DNA from 2 places in the Pedobacter sp. D749 genome. Region 1 is predicted to be linked to the other one. Evidence: riboswitches for the same ligand, from Rfam matches in the RefSeq annotation. Region 1 holds a riboswitch; the other holds the start of a gene.

Region 1 (9,744 bases):
TATTGATGACATACCGCATATAACCGTATCCATCGTTAATGTAATAGTTAAACCCTAAGTTTAAAGGCACCAATAGCTCCAAGGTCTTATCTTCTCCCAAAAAAGGGCCATAACCTGGAGCAGAAGCGGCCCAAAGTGGTTTATACCTTACAATATCGGTAATGTTATTGTTAATCGCCCCTATACCCAAACCCAGATACAAACCTCTTATATTGTATAAAAACTCACTTTTATTGTAGTTCACCACCTCACCAAGCATCAGCTTTACATTGGCTGTAATTGCTGTATATTTGTTTACAAACTGACGGTTGTTCGGGTCGGTTCGTATATTCCCGCCTTTGACCGTACCATACTGTCCCTCTAAACCTAAGGTTAAGAAGGGCGTGATATGATAATCTAATACACCATAGACTGTATATCCAATACTTCCTTTATTTACATCGGTATAAGAGTTGTTTATTCCTGCTCCAAAACCATACGACATGTTAAAATAGTTGGCTTGGGCAAAAGCAAAACCTCCTATAAAAACAAGCGAAAAGGTAATGAAGGTAGCTTTCAGCAAATTAAAAATCATATCGTTTTTTTACAAAAATAATATGATTATTCGATATCTATAACTTTTACCTTTGAATTATGAGCACATACACCAACATTAACAAATCAATCGAGCAGCGATTTATAAAATATGCAAAGATTGATACCCAATCTGATCCAAATTCTCCTACCTGTCCGTCAACCCTAAAACAGAAGAACCTGGGCAAAGTGTTGGTTCAGGAATTGTTAGAATTTGGCATTTCTGATGCCGAAATGGACGATAATGGCTATGTTTATGGTACAATCCCATCTAACACCAATAAGCCGTTACCTGTAATTTTCTTTTGCTCGCATATGGATACCTCACCTGATTGTAGCGGCGAAAATGTTAAACCGATTATTCATGAAAATTATCAGGGACAAGACTTAATTCTACCAGATGATCACCATATTGTTATCAAACTTTCTGAACACAAAGACCTAAAACATCAGATTGGAAATGATATTATTACCGCTAGCGGCACAACTTTATTGGGCGCAGACAATAAAGCTGGACTAGCAGAAATTATGGAAGCTGCAGCATTTTTAATGAAAAACCAAGAGGTAAAACACGGAACCATCAAACTTCTTTTTACACCAGATGAAGAAATAGGCAGGGGTGTAGACAAAGCAGATTTAAAGAAATTAGGTGCCGATTTTGGCTATACGATAGATGGAGAAACACTGGGCTCCATTGAAGATGAAACTTTTTCTGCGGATGGTGCCACCCTTAAGGTTTATGGCGTAAGTACACATCCGGGCTTTGCAAAAGGAAAAATGGAAAGCGCTATAAAAATCCTCGCTGAAATTTTAGATTCGCTGCCAAAAAATACACTTACACCAGAAGCTACACACCAAAAGGAAGGGTTTATCCATCCGGTAAGTATAAATGGGCAGGTAGAAGAGGCAGAAGCACAGTTTATCATCAGGGATTTTACCGATGAAAAACTAGCCGCACATGGGCAGTTTTTGGAAGAAACTGTAAAAAAGGTAATGGCGAACTATCCGAAATCTACCTACAAGCTTAATATTAAAGCACAATATCGCAATATGAAACAGATTTTAGATCAGCATCCTAAAATTGTGCAATATGGCATTGAAGCCATTGAAAGAGCTGGCGTGGTTGCCAAACAACAAAGTATCCGTGGTGGAACAGATGGCTCGCGACTTTCATTTATGGGTTTACCATGTCCCAATATTTTTGCCGGCGAACATGCCTTTCATAGTAAACAAGAATGGGTAAGCGTACAGGATATGGAAAAAGCTATACAAACCATTATAAATATTGCTTGTATTTGGGAAGAGAAGGGGTAAGTCCTGAGTCAGTAGTCTTGAGTCTAATCATCGATTAATAAGGACTATTGACTTTGGACTCAGGACTAATAAGAAGCTTGTCCAATATCTAACCTCGCAATTTTTCCTTCTTTGTTTACCTGAAATTTAAAGCAGGTTTTAAAATCGCCCCATTGGTCGGAGTGGAAATGACCATATACCTCCAAACCATTGTTTTCAACTTTATCTATACAGGTAAAACGCTCATGCCCTAGTGCTTTCCTGAAGAAATTATTAAATTTCATCTGGTTCCCGTCATCATAAAAGGCAACTTCGGCAGCAAATAAAGAAAACCACGTTTTCTCATCGCCTTTTTGCAACGCCATAATCGCAGCCTTTACTTTTACATTTGATAATTTGGTTAAATCTATCGCCATAGCTTCTGATCTTGTTTTGAGGGAAAGTAAATTTGCGGATAATAAAACAAACGGGGTATTAAGCTTTAAGCCGTGATCAAAATTAATAAAAAAGATATTTTTAAAGCCCATCTTTTTACTAATTTAGCTTGTCATGATAACTCTCGAAAACGACTATATAAAAGTTAGCCTGGCGGCTAAAGGCGCAGAACTTCAAGGTTTATTTAGCAAAGAAACCAAGCTGGAATATTTATGGAATGCCAACCCAAAGTATTGGGCAAAACATAGCCCGGTTTTATTTCCCATAGTTGGCTCATTAAAAAATAACAGTTTTAACTATGAAGGTAAAAATTATGAGTTACCCAGGCATGGATTTGCCCGCGACCATATATTCAGTTTCGAAAAAATAAGTGAAAACGAAGCTGTTTTTACGTTAACCCAAAATGAAGATACGTTAAAAGTATATCCCTTTGATTTCGAGCTGAAACTGAGGTACCGGCTAATCGGCAGGAAACTGAATTTAACTTATGAGGTAAGAAATACGGGTACTGCCGAACTTCTATTTTCCATTGGTGCGCATCCGGCATTTGCGGTACCAAACACGCCAAATACCGTTTACGAAGATTACTATCTGGCTTTTAATGCTGATGAGAAATTAAGCTATTGGAAACTTGAAGATGGCCTGGTGGCCGATGAAACCAAAAATATCGAGCTTAATGCACATCAGCTAAAGCTTAAACATGATTTGTTTTATAACGATGCGTTGGTTTTTAAAACCCTGCAAAGCAACTGCATTAGTTTGCTCAACACTAAAAATGATTATGGCCTCCATTTCCATTTTGAAGATTTTCCATTTTTTGGAATATGGGCGGCAACCGATGCGCCATTTGTATGTTTAGAGCCTTGGTGCGGAGTTGCTGATGGCGTTAACCACGATCAGGAATTAACCCACAAAGAGGGCATAATAAAGCTTGATCCAGGCAAAAACTGGTCGCGCTTTTGGGAAGTAGAGTGTTTTTAAACTAGTTTTTTATTGATTGGTTTATTTATCAAAGTAACGTGCAGTGCTTTATCTGGTTAAGATTTTTTTCCTACTAAAGCGATAACCTGCTTAATGTTTCTCTGGTTACCCCAAGATAAGATGCAATAAGGGTTTTCGGAATCCTTTGCTGTAAAGATGGATATTGGTTGCACCATTGTTTGTAACGCTCGCCGGCATTGTTACTCAATAAAGCCAATACCCGCTTTTGTAAAGCCATATTCCCTGTCGTATACTTTTTCCTGAAAAAATATTCCATTTTGCGTGAAGAGTCACAAAGCTTTTCCTTGTTTTCAAAAGAGATGGAAAGTGTTTCGGTATCTTCTATACAGTCTACATTTAAAGTGGCAGGCATGCCAGTATTAAAAGCATTTGGGTCTGAAAACCACCATTCTTCCATGGCCAACTGTAAAATATATTCTTTTCCTTCATTATCGGTATATGAAGATTTTACGATGCCTTTCACAACAAAATGTTCCTGGCTGGCCACATCACCCGCCTGGATAATGTACTGATGTTTTTTGTATTTCCGTTTGGTAAAAAAAGATGCAGCATGTTCAAATTCTTCATCTGTTAAACAGATAATCTGGTGAATGTGTGCTCTTAAAAAATCTAATTCCATGTTTATTATGCAAACAAATGTACTCTTTATTGCAGATTTTTAAACCCAACACACTTGTTTTGATCAAATATCGGCGTGATAATCATCACATTAAAATAGTGATATATGTCCTTTACAAAAATTTGTGCTTGCATTATGTTTGCAGCACACAACACACAAATGAAACTTAAATTATTAGCCTTAATCGCCGTATCATCATCTTTAATTTGCCTAAAGGCACATGCCCAGAGTTTAGCAAAAATGAACTGGTTTAACGAACCCGAAAAATGGGAAATTAAAGATAAAAATACCTTTAGCTTGTTCGTTCCTGCAAAAACCGATTATTGGCGCATTTCGCATTATGGTTTTACGGTTGATGATGCCCCTTTTTATTATGCTACTTATGGTGGCGAATTCGAGGTAAAAGTGAAAATTACCGGAAATTATGTAACCACGTTTGATCAAATGGGATTGATGCTTCGCATTAATGAAGAAGAATGGATTAAAGCAGGAGTTGAATTTGTTAATGGGAAACAAAATGTAAGCGCCGTTGTAACGCATAAAACGAGCGACTGGAGCGTGGTAGAATTGGAGAAAGCACCTGCATCAATCTGGATGAAAGCGATTAGAAAACTAGATGCAGTAGAAATTTTCTATTCATTTGATGATAAAAAATATACCATGCTGCGTACCTGTTATTTTAAAGATAATGCCCCGGTAATGGTTGGCCTTGTGGCTGCATGCCCTGATGGGAAAGGTTTTAACGCTACATTCGAAAATTTTAAAGTTACGCCTACGCCAGATCAGCGCAGGTTGGATTGGGCAAAAAAACAACAGAATTAATGAGACTCACCCGTACCGTCATTTTGAGCGATTGCAACGCAGTTAAGAACCCGAAGGCTCAGCGAACTAAATCTATCTAAAGCGTATTTTTTGACTTAGATCTCTCCATTTCGCTGCGCTCCAGTCGAGATGACGCGAAGATTCCCTCCTGCGCGAGAATCACGACCTTTCTAGTAATTTTGATTAAATCTGAGCCAACTGATCAACCAAATCCTGAAAACCTGGTCGCTCTAAAGGCACTGTAGCCAAACAGGCATCTTTAAGTTCACTGATCATTTTATAAACTTCCTCACTTACTTCTTCGTTTTTTAAAGAAAGTAAATCATCAAGCAGATAACCATAAGCGCTTACTTCTATCCGTTCCAGTACCTTAGCCGTTTCAGTAGAAGTTTTATCGTAAAAACTGGCTGCACCAAAATCGCCGAATAAAGTACTGCCTTCATCATCAATTAAAGTATTGTGCGCATATAAATCGCCATGCATAATGCCCGCTTTATGTAATTGAGCAGCCAATGAAGCAATGGTTTTAGCAATACCGATGATCTGTTTTTCAGAAAGTTTTCTGTCAGTAGGAAAAACATCCTTTGTACAGCTTTCTAAACTTGGCGGATTGCCAAGATTGTAAAAATGATTCGGAATCAGATCCATTACCAAGCCTTTTTTATCATCCGGATGGTGCGTAATCCGTCCGATCAGGTTAACCAAACCCGGATGGTAGCCTGCAGCAATATAGGCCGTCATTTCATCTTCGGGCAGGCCATCGCTGGTAACATTTCCCTTAAATATTTTAACGGCTACTTCAGTAGTTTCTTCTCCAATTGTTCTGTTGGCTTTCGAAATGACACCCGATGCACCCTCACCTAACAAATGGCTGATTTCCAAATCGTGCCAATGGATTAATGAAAGTGTTTCTACAGCCGGCGTTTTACTAAAGTTATTGCCTGAAAATGCAACCCACGAAAGTTTTGGCAGTTGCGTAATCCATTGCGGCAATTCCTGCAATTTATTCGCCGCAATCCGCAATAATGCTAAATTCTGGCAATTGCTCAATTCATCGGGCAATTGCGCCAAACGGTTTCCCGAAAGCATCAGTTTTTGCATCCTTTTGCAAAGGCCAATTTCCTTAGGCAATTCAGCAATATTGTTATTGGTTAAAATTAACCAGTGTAAATTCGGGTTGATCGACTTCGGTGGTACCATTTCAATCTGGTTGGATTTAAAACCAACAATATCCAGCGAAGGGCAATCGCCCAGTACTTCTGGTAAAATCGTGAAAAGGTTTTCGGAACAGAAAAAAATCTTCAACTTCTTTAAACTGCCAAAATCGGCAGGCAAGGCACTTAGCTTATTAAAAGATAAATCCAGCACTTCCAAAGTATCGGCCAACTCGAATATTTCCATTGGAAACTCGGTCAGGTTTTCAGAAAGCTTTAAAGATACTGCTCCTTTAAGTTCGCCACTTTGTAGTGCTAACAGGTTTTGCATAGGTGTGCTGGTTTCTAGTTAAGACAACGAAGATAGAGGTTTTTCTTAAGTCGGGGTTGATCAACGCTTAATCCCACATGCGTTCTTAATTCCTAAGGGACAATTTATTTAATTTGAGCCATATAAGACATAAAAGGATCATATAAGCTCAATATCCTTAAATGTTCTTCAATGTCTTATATGGTAAAAACTTTACGCCCTTCGCGTATCTCTCTATGCGCTTTGCAGTTAAAAAAATGGAAAATGTAAGATGGATGATGGAATTGATTCTGCTCTACCATTTATTAACCCATTTAAACAACTATCATTCACTCTCTATATTACAAAAAAACTAAATAGATTTCATCTATATATACACCTCCTCTACAACTTAAAACCAATACGTAACAACAATTAACCCTAGCGCATCTTTCTAACACCATAGCCCAATTTATTTTTTAATTTGCATTAGAAATTTAATCGCATATATTTACAAAAAACTTTAGGGGTGCCTACGTGCTGAGAAATACCCTTTGAACCTGATGCAGTTAGTACTGCCGAAGGGAAAAGTGAAAGCAATCTTAATATTGCTTTCTTTTCGACCTCCATTTTGGGGCAATCTCTATAGTTTTTCCAATTTTTTAAAATATGGAAGTAACTATAAACAATCAAAACTATCTGCTTAACGAGGCCTGTTCCATCGAACAGATGCTTGCTGATGTCATTTCAACCGAAACAAATGGCCTTGCCATAGCCGTTAACCAAACCATCATTTCCAAATCTGTTTGGGATAAGCATGTGCTAAACCCAGGTGATCAGATTATACTCATTAAAGCCACTCAGGGAGGCTAATGTAGAATTATTGAATGATTGAGTGAGAGAATGGAAGGTCTAACCTACTCATTCAATATTCAATCATTCAATAATTCATTCACTCAACTATTCAATCATCCTAATATGAAAAAAGAAAAAACACCAAACCAGGAAGTCATCAGCCGCAGTCCATTTCCGGCTTCACGCAAAATATTTGTACCGGGCAAAATTCATAATATCCAGGTCGCCATGCGCGAAATCAGCTTAACGGAAACCAAAATTCACAACGGATTTGGCCTGACCGAACCCAATCCACCCGTAACCGTGTATGATACCAGTGGCCCTTATACCGACCCGAATGCGGTTATTGATGTAAGGAAAGGAATTCCGAGATTAAGGGAGCAATGGATTAAAGACAGACAGGATGTAACACAGCTTGATCAATTATCTTCTGCTTACGGGCAACAACGCCTCGCGGATGATAAACTCAATGCTTTACGCTTTAACTATACCAATAAACCTTATAAAGCCCAGCCGGGTGCGAATGTATCGCAGATGCATTATGCAAAAAAAGGCATCATTACAGCCGAAATGGAATACATTGCCATCAGGGAAAACCAGCAGATCGAACTGTTAAATGCGCAATTGGGCGATCAGCACGAGGTAATGAACCACCAGCACCAGGGCAATAGTTTTGGTGCCAACACCCCAAAAGGCTACATCACACCCGAATTTGTAAGGGCAGAGGTAGCCGCGGGCAGGGCAGTAATCCCCTGCAATATCAACCATCCTGAATTGGAACCGATGATTATTGGTCGTAATTTCCTGGTGAAAATCAATGCCAATATTGGCAATTCCGCGGTTACTTCTACCATCGAAGAAGAAGTAGAAAAAGCCGTGTGGGCCTGCCGTTGGGGTGCCGACACCATTATGGACCTTTCTACAGGGAAAAATATTCATGAAACCCGCGAATGGATTATCCGCAATTCGCCGGTGCCCATCGGTACCGTTCCAATTTATCAGGCCCTGGAAAAGGTAAACGGCAAAGCCGAAGACCTCACTTGGGAAATCTTCCGTGATACGTTGATTGAGCAGGCCGAACAAGGCGTCGATTATTTTACCATCCATGCCGGGGTACTGCTTCGTTATGTGCCATTAACGGCGAAAAGAATTACCGGAATTGTTTCTCGTGGCGGATCGATCATGGCGAAATGGTGTTTGGCACATCATAAAGAAAACTTCCTTTATACCCATTTTGAAGAAATCTGTGAGATCATGAAAGCTTACGATGTGGCTTTCTCTTTAGGTGATGGTTTAAGGCCAGGTTGTATTGCCGATGCCAACGATGCTGCACAGTTTTCGGAGCTCGAAACGCTTGGCGAACTCACTAAAATTGCCTGGAAACACGATGTACAAACGATTATCGAAGGGCCAGGACATGTACCCATGCACCTGATTAAAGCGAATATGGAAAAGCAGCTTGACCATTGTGGTGAAGCACCCTTTTATACTTTAGGCCCTTTAACTATCGATATCGCACCCGGTTATGATCACATTACTTCAGCCATTGGTGCCGCGATGATTGGCTGGTTTGGAACAGCGATGCTCTGTTATGTAACGCCGAAAGAACATTTAGGCTTACCAAATAAAAAAGATGTAAAAGATGGTGTAATTACCTATAAAATTGCAGCCCATGCGGCTGATTTGGCTAAAGGTCACCCCGGTGCACAATACCGTGATAATGCTTTGAGTAAAGCGAGATTCGAGTTTAGGTGGGAAGACCAGTTTAATTTATCGCTCGATCCGGATACCGCAAAAGAATTCCATGATGAAACCTTGCCGGCAGAAGGTGCCAAAATTGCACATTTCTGCTCCATGTGCGGCCCAAATTTCTGTTCGATGAAAATTACACAAGATGTGCGTGAGTATGCTGCAAAACAAGGAGTAGCTGCATACGAGGCTTTGGCCAAAGGAATGGAGGAAAAATCGAAAGAATTTACTGAAAAAGGAAGCGAAATTTACTCTTAACGATATGGAACTGATCGTAATCGCCAAACCAACCGTTTTTAAAGAAGAAAGTAACCTAATCAACCAGCTTTTCGAAGCCGGTTTACAGGTTTTTCACCTACGCAAAGAAAACGTTGATAAGGCAGCATACCAGAAGATCATTGAAGGAATTTCATCTGAATACCATCCAAGGATTGCTTTACATCATTTCCATTCGCTTGCTAACGATTATAATATCCAGCGGATCCACCATAGAGAAAATTTCAGGAAGGAAAGGGATAATGTGGAATTGCCAGAAAATAAGATCTTCAGCACTTCTATCCATCACCTGGCTGATATGGAACAGATAAAGCAATACCAATACAGTTTCTTTGGCCCAGTGTTCAATAGCCTTTCCAAACCTGGTTATCAAGGTGTAATTCCGCCAGATTTCCGTTTGGAAAAACAACAAGCCACCCCGAAAATCATCGCACTTGGCGGTATCGGTTTAACCGAAATCGATCAGGTAAAAACAATGAATTTCGATGGTGTTGCGCTATTGGGGAGCATCTGGAATGATCCTTCCATAGCCCTAACTAATTTTAAAAAAGCCCGGGTTAAATGCCTTGCTTATGCTCAAAATTTAACAATACAACCATGATTCAGCCCTTACAATATATCTCGCAAGCCCCTAAATCAGGTACACACATCGATGCCATTGAGCAGGTGCTCAAGGC
Region 2 (9,744 bases), 1.3 Mb from region 1:
AACGTGTAGCTCTTTTTACCATTGGCGCCACCTACCCAAATGCAGTGATTGAAAGCATGGCTATTACTGCCCAGACTGATCATTTTGAGATTTTAAAACCTGTTACCTCTTGTGGAGGCTGTTTGCAGGTGATGGCAGAGTTTGAACGTAAGCAAAATGCACCAATCGAGGTGATTTTTTATTGCTTAAACGGAGAGGTTTTAAAAGTACCGAGTGTAAAGAGTTTACTGCCTTTTTCATTTGTAGAGGATCGGTTGGAGCGATAGGCGGGGAGGTATCTCTCGGCAGATCGTCATTGCGAGAAGGCTTTTTCAGCCGCCGAAGCAATCTTAATGCACTCGCTATAACCCATAGTTGTAAGATTGCTTCGTCGTTCCTTCTCGCAATGACGACTTGTCTATCAGAATGTAATTATTCCTTCAAACTCCCGATCTCGGGCCTCCGGCTTTATCCTTATATTTGGTTTTTTAAGCATAATGAAACAACTCTACATCCTTATTTTCTCTGCTTTTATTTCTTTTGGTGCCAATGCGCAGGCTGTACTTAAAAATAATATGGTTTATAAAATAGTTTATTTCCGTTCGACTGATGGGAAGCCAAAAGAAGACCGTAATCCAACTGTGGTATTGGCTTCAGCAAGCCAGAATTTAATTAGTAATGCTGGTATTCTCGATCATAAGGCAAAGTATCCTTACGAACAGAGTATTGTTACTAAACCTGCGCAAATTTTGTTTCAGGTTGCCGATTTAGATACAGATAAACAAATTGCGACTGCTGATAGCCTTGCAATTGGTAAGCAGGCTTTTGAGTTGGGTAACGAAACCAAAGTGATTTTGGGTTATACCTGCAAAAAGGCAACTACAGTTGTTAACTCTAATCGGATAGACTTATGGTATACAACTGATGCCGGAATAAAAGCTGCGCCAACCAATTTAGGCCAGAACCTTGGTTTGGTTTTAGAGCAGGTGCGCAATGGCAATAGCTTTATAACTGCTGTAAAAATCGGGGAAGTTAAAAATTCGAAACCGGTCGATCTCCAAAAAATAAGCGCTAAGCTAACAGATGGATTAACGTATAAAGATTTGCTTTGGAAAAGCCGGTTTACCACGCTAAGTGTTTTTAATAATGAAACGATTAATTTTATAGATAAACCACAATCGAACGATTCTGTATTCCGATTTGCAGGAGGAACTGTGATTGCCAGGAAAGTTAAATTTCCCGAATACCAGTCCAATCCTAATGTTTTTGTCGATTTAACCGAGCAATCTAACGGCGATGCTTACGATAGAACAGGATCGGTATTTATTATCCCGACTGATAAACAGATCAGTTTAATGGATGCACTTAAAAATTCTGTTAAAGACCTGCCTGTTTATGATAATGGCAACGGGAAGAAATACCAGGGCGTTGTTGCCACAGCAAATTATAATCCGGTTATAGAATTAATGCGCTTTTTTACTCCTTTTGGTGTTGGTAAATACAATACTTTAAAATTGAAGGATAAAAATTGGGCGGATAAAGTTTATTACAGACAGGATGTTTCAGAATTGTTTCCGCTGGTAAATGGAAAAGAAGTTTGGATAGCTGTTTTTATTGGTAACTATGATAAAGGTGGACATAAAGTTTCTTTAAATATAACACTGCATAATGGTGGAAGTGCAAAAGAAGCCAAAGAAGTGATTTTGCCTTTATTTAACTCGACTAATGTAATGGAAATGGCCGGACAAGAATATGCAACCATGTTTAGCAGCGATAAAGGATTGGAAGTTTCTTTTACCTTAACCAAAGACCTAAAAAATGCTAAACTGCGTTACATTACAACAGGCCATGGTGGCTGGGGTAATGGCGATGAGTTTGTGCCACGGAAAAATACCATCTGGCTGGATGAGAAAGAAACCTTCGCTTTTACACCATGGCGGCAGGATTGCGGTTCTTACCGCTTATCGAATCCTGCATCCGGAAATTTTGAAACTGGTCTTTCCTCGTCGGATTTAAGCCGTTCTAACTGGTGCCCAGGCACAGTTACCAATCCGGAGTGGATTAGTTTAGGAGATTTAAAGGCCGGACCACATACCATAAAAGTAACCATCCCGATGGGTAAACCAGAAGGCGGCAGCTCAAGTGCATGGAATGTTTCGGGCGTGTTGTTGGGGGTGGAATAACCAAATGATTTGTCATCCTGAACGCAGTGAAGGATCTTTTTCTTGCCTCTTTTTACCATGTAAGGCATTTAAGTTAATATAAGCTCAAATGAACAGATTTTTTGTTGCTCGTTCCTAAGCGCTTGGTTTTATCTTATGCATCCTGCAGCCCTAAATAGCAGCACAAAACTATCTTTCTAAACCGGATTGAAGAGGAGATCCTTTTTTGCGGCCATGAGCAGTGGGGCATGAGGACAAAAAAGATCGTACCGGAAAGCCAGAGTAACGCTTAACAAAACTTACGGAACCTGCTTTCCAAATCAACATAAACAAATTTAGATTTCTGGAGGTGAGACACCAGCCGATAGGATAATATTATTTTCTAGAGATGGGTACCCAGCGATCGTCATTTCGAGTGGAGTACAACGCAGTTGAGAAATCTATCTGGATAGATCTCTCCGTTCCACTTCGTTTCAGTCGAGATGACGACTTTTTAGATCTCAAAATGTGAATAACCTCTCTTCACTCTGTGTAATCATTTTTATTATATTTACGGCTGCCAATTTTTGTAAATAAATGAGTGAAGAATTAGATCAAAACGTAAACGAAGAGCACAAACATACCATAACCCCAATCAACGGTTTATACGAAAACTGGTTTCTCGATTATGCGTCTTATGTAATTCTCGACAGGGCAGTTCCACACATTAACGATGGTTTAAAGCCCGTTCAACGACGCATTATGCACTCTTTGAAAGAGATGGATGACGGGCGTTTCAACAAAGCAGCCAACGTAATCGGTAATACCATGAAATATCACCCGCATGGTGATGCATCTATTGGCGATGCAATGGTACAGATTGGTCAAAAGGATTTATTAATTGATATGCAGGGTAACTGGGGCGATCCGGTTACTGGCGATAGTGCTGCTGCACCCCGTTATATTGAGGCACGTTTATCAAAATTTGCCAACGATGTGGTGTTTAACCCAGATACTACCGAATGGCAGTTAAGTTATGATGGGCGTAACAACGAACCGATCACTTTACCGGTAAAATTCCCTTTGTTATTGGCACAAGGGGCTGAGGGTATTGCCGTGGGTTTGGCTACCAAGGTAATGCCGCACAATTTTATCGAATTACTGGATGCCTCGATAGAAGCGCTTAAAGGGGTGCGCCCTAATATATTGCCCGATTTTTTTACGGGCGGAATGGCCGATTTCTCGAATTATAATGAAGGGCAGCGTGGAGGTAAAATCCGCGTTCGTGCGAAAATAACGGAGAAGGATAAAAAGACTTTGGTGATTACCGAAGTTCCGTTCAGCACCACAACGGGTTCTGTTATCGATAGTATTTTATCTGCCAATGATAAAGGCAAAATCAAGATTAAAAAGATTGAGGATAACACGGCGGCCAATGTAGAAATTGTAGTGCACCTGGCACCGGGTATTTCGCCTGATGTAACCATTGATGCATTGTATGCCTTTACGGCCTGTGAGGTGTCGATTTCGCCAAATACATGTATTATCCAGGGTGATAAGCCGCTCTTTTTGAGTGTGAACGATATCCTGATTGAAAATACTAAACACACTAAATATTTATTAAAGAGAGAGCTGGAGATTCGCTTGCACGAGTTGCAGGAGAAAATTTTCTTTAGTTCGTTACTTAAAATATTTATTCAGGAGGGGATGTACAAAAATCCTGAATATGAAAACTCATCCAATTTTGATACCGTAGTTGAGGTATTACATATTTTATTCGATCCGTTTAAACCATCGCTTTACCGCGAAATATTACCTGAGGATTTTAAGAAACTGATTGATAAGCCAATGAGTAGCATCACCCGTTTTGATGTGAAAAAGGCCGATGAGCAGATGAAAAACCTGGAAGATGAGATTAAAGTCGTTAAAAACCATTTAAAACATCTTACCGATTATGCAATTGCCTGGTACCAGAAATTATTGAGTAAATATGGAAAAGGAAGGGAGCGTAAAACCGAAATCCGTTTATTCGATCGGGTAGAAGCATCGAAAGTTGCATTAGCGAACGTGAAACTGTACATGAACCGTGAGGACGGATTTATCGGTTCTGGTTTGCGTAAGGATGAATTTGTGGCTGATTGTTCGGATATAGACGAGGTAATTGTTTTCCGCGAAGATGGTAAATGTATCATCACTAAGGTGGCTGATAAGACCTTTGTAGGTAAAGGCATTATTCATGCCCAGGTGTTTAAGAAAAACGACGAGCGTACCATTTACAATATGGTTTATAAGGATGGTGCCAGCGGTACGTCGTATATTAAAAGGTTTGCCGTAGTTGGGGTAACACGCGATAAGGAATACGATTTAACCAAAGGATCGAAAGGCTCAAAGGTTTTATATTTTACTGCCAACCCGAATGGTGAGGCGGAAATTGTGAATGTTGCCTTGAAACCGCATTCTAAATTGCGTAAACTTCAGTTCGATCAGGATTTTGCAGAAGTGGCCATTAAAGGACGTGGATCGCAGGGAAATATTATTTCAAAATACCCGGTTAAAAAAATCATTCTGAAGAGTAAAGGCGTTTCTACCTTATCGGGTCTTAAAATCTGGTACGATGATTTATTAAAACGCTTAAATGTTGATGGCCGTGGAAAATACCTGGGTGAATTTGATGGCGATGACCGTATTTTGCAGGTACATAAAGATGGTTACTACGAGTTAAGTTCTTTCGAACTGAGCAATCACTTTGATGACGGATTAATCCTGATTCAGAAGTTCGATCCTGAACAGATTTTTGCCGCTGTTCATTTTGAAGGCAAAGCGCAGAACTATTATATCAAACGTTTTGCATTCGAACTGCAAGCTAACGGAAGGAAAACCATTTTTATAAGCGAGGAGCAGAAATCGAAGTTGCTGTACCTTACTTCAAATCCGGCAGCGAAAATTATTGTTGATGTTTTAAAGGGCAAAACCCAGATTCCGGAAACGTTGGATTTAACCTTAGCTGAATTGATTGATGTTAAAGGATTAAAAGCAAATGGTAATCGGTTATCTCCACATGATGTACAGAAAGTGGTATTAGAAGAACCTGAAGTGGTTGTTGAAGAAACTGAAGAAACCAGTGTTGAGGAAAATGAGGATGATGGCATAACGGCTAATGAGGCGGTTAGTAATGAAGAAGCGGCAACTGATACTGAAGCCAATGATGCTACAATTACGGATGAAGCTGTTGCAACGCAGCCAAAACCTAAATTTGAACGTGCAGAAACACCTGTAGTTAAAGCGCATAAGCCAGAGGTAAAAGAAAAACCTGTTGCAGTAGAAAAGCCAGTAGTAGAAAAAACAAAGCCAGCAGCCGAACCTGTTAAAAAGGAAGAGGTTAAAACCGAAGAGAAACCTGAGGTTGAAGAAAAACCTGCTAAAAAGATAGATTTCGAAATTACCAATCCGGATGATATTGATATTGACGATAAGGGACAGTTGGGCTTGTTTTAAATAGACTTGAGAGTTGTCAACTTTAAAGGCCTGGTGGCAAGAAAGTTGACAACTCTTCGTATTTCAACCAAAACATTTCATTTTTAAAGCTATATTTGCCATGCTCAAAGGGGTGCTTTTTGATGTTGCAATTTCTGTTGCCATCAATTTGCTGAGATTATACCCATTTAGAGGTTTAAGCCAAGAGGTTTAAGGTATAGGGTTTAACCTTACGCCCTATACCTCAAACCTTACACCTTCTAATGAACCTGATGCGGGTAATGCCGCCGTAGGAAGAGGTTAAATTTACAAAACTGTTTCGCCCTGAAAACAGTAGCTAATTGTTTTTTACCGGCTGCAAAGCAAATTATTGTAAATGAATTTTCAAGATTGGTTTAAGCTTTTTCAGGAGCAGATTTTACACACCTCATTAATCGAATGGCTGGCTGTTGGTTTTGGCGTATCTGAAGTTTTATTGGCGAGGAAAAATAATATCTGGCTTTATCCAACCGGGATCATTTCTATATTATTGGTGATGAGCTTATTATACAAAGCGAATTTATATGCAGAAATTGTACTTAATGTTTATTATTTGGTAATGAGCGTGTATGGTTGGCTAATTTGGAAAAATCAGGAAAATCATCACCATATGGAGGTTCTATGGTCAACAAGAAAAGAATTACTTATAGCTGTTTTAATTTCTGTAATAGGATTCGGAATTTTCTACACCGCTCTAATCAATTTGCCTGAACATTTTGTAATTGCTAAAATAGATATTTTCTTTACCAAATCAGATGTTCCAATCGCAGATGCCTTTGTTTCTGCTACTGCCTGGGCAGGCATGTGGCTGTTGGCCAAACGCAAAATAGAAAACTGGATATTCCTGAATATTTCGAATATTGTGGCCATTCCGTTGCTATTTCATAAAAAGCTTCCGCTTATGGCCTGTTTAACTACGTTTTTGTTCGTCGTAGCTATATTTGGATTTTTTGACTGGAACAAAATCATTAAAAAAACAAGCTCAAGTTGGCTTAATTAGATTCTACACAAAAAAAACATGAGTGAAACATTAGCAACTACCTGGCAGGAAAAAGTAAAAGCTTATGCCGCACTTTCTGAAAAAATGGGTAAACTTCATCCCGAAATTTTAGAACTGGCTTATCAGGAAAATTGGTTTAAACTTTTTGTGCCTGAAATTTATGGAGGATCAAACAAAAAACTCCCTGAAATTTTAAGACTGGAAGAAGAATTAGCAGAAGCCGACGGAAGTTTAGGCTGGACCATTACACTTTGTGCCGGTGCAGGCTGGTTTGCAGGGTTTTTAAATCCCGAATTGGCTGCAGAGATTTTTGCTAATCCCGAAGTTTGTTTTGCCGGAAGTGGTGCTGTTGGTGGTGTGGCCATTAAAACGCAAACTGGTTATCTGCTCAATGGAAAATGGAGTTATGCCAGTGGTGCATTACATGCTACTATATTTACTGCTAACTGTACAATTAAAAACGAAAATGGGGATGACATTTTGGATGAAAACGGAGAACCGGAAATTAAGTCATTCATCCTTAAAAAAGAGGAAGTAAATATTTTACCTGGTTGGTCTTACTTTGGTTTAATAGCCACAGGGAGCCATGCTTTTGAAGTTTGCGATTTAAAGGTTGAAGAAAATCGTGCCTTTAAAATTAACCAGCAAATTGAAGTGGCCGATTCTGGCTTTGACTATCCCTTTTTGCAACTCGCAGAAACCACGTTAACGGTAAATAGTTTAGGAATGACCAATCATTTTATTAAGCTGGTAGAGCAATCATTTTACTCCCGTTCCGGGTTAGGTAGATATAGCGAAGCACAAATTTTGTTTTTTAATCATGAACTTAACCGCTGCAAAGAAGAAGTGTTAAGCCTTCGTGCAAAATTCTATCATACTTTTGATGCGTCCTGGAATCAGTTAATGAGTAATGGAGAAATTGCTGATGACAAATTAAGCGAGGTAAGTTCAATAAGCCGTAAATTGGCCCATGCCTGTTGGAAATCGGCAGCTACTTTATTTCCATACTGTGGCCTAGAGGCTGCAAAGAAGGAATCAGAAATTAACAGGGTTTGGAGAGATATTCATACGGCAAGCCAGCATGCTTTACTTACTTTTGAAATTTAATTATTCCAAAAGCTCTGTTTTAATTTTATCTCTAAAATCAGTAGCAAACTTATTCAGTTTTGGTTGTATTACAAATGCGCAATAAGGTTTTCCCTGGTTGTTGCTAAAATAGTTCTGATGGTAGTCTTCAGCCTCATAAAATTCGGCTACAGGACAAACTTCTGTTGTAATGGGCTTGTCGAAAATTTGCTGTTTGGTTAAATCTTCGATCATTTTCTCCGTCAGTTTTCTCTGATCTTCATTTTTGTAAAACACTACCGATCTGTATTGCGTACCCACATCATTACCCTGTCTATTTTGGGTTGTTGGATTGTGGGTTTTAAAGAATACCAATAACAACTCACTAAACGAAATTACGTTCTCGTCAAACGTAATTTGAATTACTTCTGCGTGTCCGGTATTGCCATTACAAATTTCCATATAAGTAGGATGCTTTAAATCTCCTCCCATGTAGCCTGATGTAACCTGGCTTACCCCATTCAATGTCTGAAAAACGGCTTCGGTGCACCAAAAACAGCCTCCGCCAAATGTTGCTATTTGCATATTCTACATTATATAAAATCTGTTCCAATTTTTAGATCAATCAAAAAAAAGACATTTTTTTGATATTACAGTATAGTTAAAGATTAAATTATTCCTGGGTGTTTTAAGGAGGACATGTTTTGTATGAAACCTAATAATCTTCTCTTAAATATACGCAAAGACATTTAATATTCCCCTAATTTTTGAAAGTCGCGACGCTACAACTAGATAGAAAAGATTCCAATAAACGCTGGTTTTAGCATCTCGCAAAGAAATTTATTATTTTCTAATTTTTTGAAAGTCGTAGCGTGATGCTACGACTAGATATGCTTTTTCCAATTGGGGAGCAAATAAAAAAGCCTGTAATCGTAATTACAGGCTTCAGTTTTTATTGATATTGGATATATATCGGTTTTGGTTTAAGCTTTAACAGCTCTTCCGGAGTCATTAACCGTTTAGGTTCTTTCTTCAGGTCATTTTTATAAAACAGCTTAAATCCAGTAAACTGTACAGGCTCGCCTTGTATAAAGTGGCGGTAGGTGCCTATTTTTAAATCGGGTTCGCCCCATCCGTCCATATGCATTACAACCTGTACTTCAGGACGTAGTTTAATGTTAGCTGAATTGGTTACCATTTTCTTTGTAAAGCGGTGCAATACAAATACTTTTGGAGGCAAATTGTGTTTTTTAACAATATCGGCCAGGTACTGCGTTACATAATTTACATCGGCAGCATCATAAGTGCCAATTTTTCTACCAGGTAATGAACCATCCTTCATTGAAAATTCCGGGTCGATACCTAAATGTACATAAGGCAGTTCAAGATATTTTTCGATGTGCGGTAATTCTGCTTTTATGGTACTTAAAGCCACCTGAAGATCTAAAAATACAATTGTGTTGGGTTGCATTTTGGCAATTTTTAAAACAGAATCGATCTGTTTATTGCCCATCCTGTTGATGTATTTTCCATCTTTGCCAGGTGTTCCACTTGCTACTGCAGCAATATAGTGTAATCCTGGTTGTACAGGGGTAGTAGGATCAGCCTTTTCCCAATGTTTAACCTCAGCATTTAGGCGTCGCCACATTTCTTTAGGTGCATATTCGCCAAGAGCTCCCATTTTTTTCGAATGCAGGTTTCCATAATAAACAACAATGCGTTTAAACGGTAAAATAGCCCCAGCTAAAGGATATGGTTGTTTTTTTACCGGCCATCTTCCGGTAGTATCTCCATTTGCCAGTTTTTTTACTAACGAATCGTAAAGTTTTGGATCAACCGGTTTCATTACGTTTACAGTTGAGTCCGTTTTCTTTTTAGTGGTATCAGATGAGAAGATTTTACCAATGCCGCCACTGCTCTTACCGTCTGAATTACAGTTGGCGAATAAGCTGATTGCGGCAAAACCAAGTATTATGGTGCCTGCTAATTGAGGGAATTTCATAGAATATATTAGATAATTAAAATTTAGTCTTTTTCCGGACCGAT

Evidence for each region. A riboswitch is a leader RNA that binds a small molecule or an ion and turns the genes downstream of it on or off. The one in region 1 is predicted to bind thiamine pyrophosphate.
Region 2: linked by a shared signal. The riboswitch ahead of pnuC (nicotinamide riboside transporter PnuC) and the one ahead of thiS (sulfur carrier protein ThiS) in region 1 are both predicted to bind thiamine pyrophosphate.

The regions. Positions count from the first base shown of each region.
Region 1 is NZ_CP079218.1:5,186,362-5,196,105, reverse strand. Features, by position in the region: gene KYH19_RS21330 (hypothetical protein) at 1-574, opposite strand, end outside; gene pepT (peptidase T) at 634-1,887, shown strand; gene KYH19_RS21320 (hypothetical protein) at 1,953-2,282, opposite strand; gene KYH19_RS21315 (aldose 1-epimerase family protein) at 2,416-3,282, shown strand; gene KYH19_RS21310 (Crp/Fnr family transcriptional regulator) at 3,356-3,922, opposite strand; gene KYH19_RS21305 (DUF1349 domain-containing protein) at 4,082-4,744, shown strand; gene KYH19_RS21300 (leucine-rich repeat-containing protein kinase family protein) at 4,928-6,229, opposite strand; TPP riboswitch at 6,703-6,791, shown strand; gene thiS (sulfur carrier protein ThiS) at 6,857-7,060, shown strand; gene thiC (phosphomethylpyrimidine synthase ThiC) at 7,091-9,049, shown strand; gene KYH19_RS21285 (thiamine phosphate synthase) at 9,054-9,668, shown strand; gene KYH19_RS21280 (thiamine phosphate synthase) at 9,665-9,744, shown strand, end outside.
Region 2 is NZ_CP079218.1:3,839,989-3,849,732, reverse strand. Features, by position in the region: gene KYH19_RS15485 (cytidine deaminase) at 1-266, shown strand, start outside; gene KYH19_RS15480 (PNGase F N-terminal domain-containing protein) at 477-2,162, shown strand; gene KYH19_RS15475 (DNA gyrase/topoisomerase IV subunit A) at 2,718-5,615, shown strand; TPP riboswitch at 5,837-5,908, shown strand; gene pnuC (nicotinamide riboside transporter PnuC) at 5,971-6,633, shown strand; gene KYH19_RS15465 (acyl-CoA dehydrogenase family protein) at 6,652-7,740, shown strand; gene msrA (peptide-methionine (S)-S-oxide reductase MsrA) at 7,741-8,283, opposite strand; gene KYH19_RS15455 (hypothetical protein) at 8,651-9,700, opposite strand.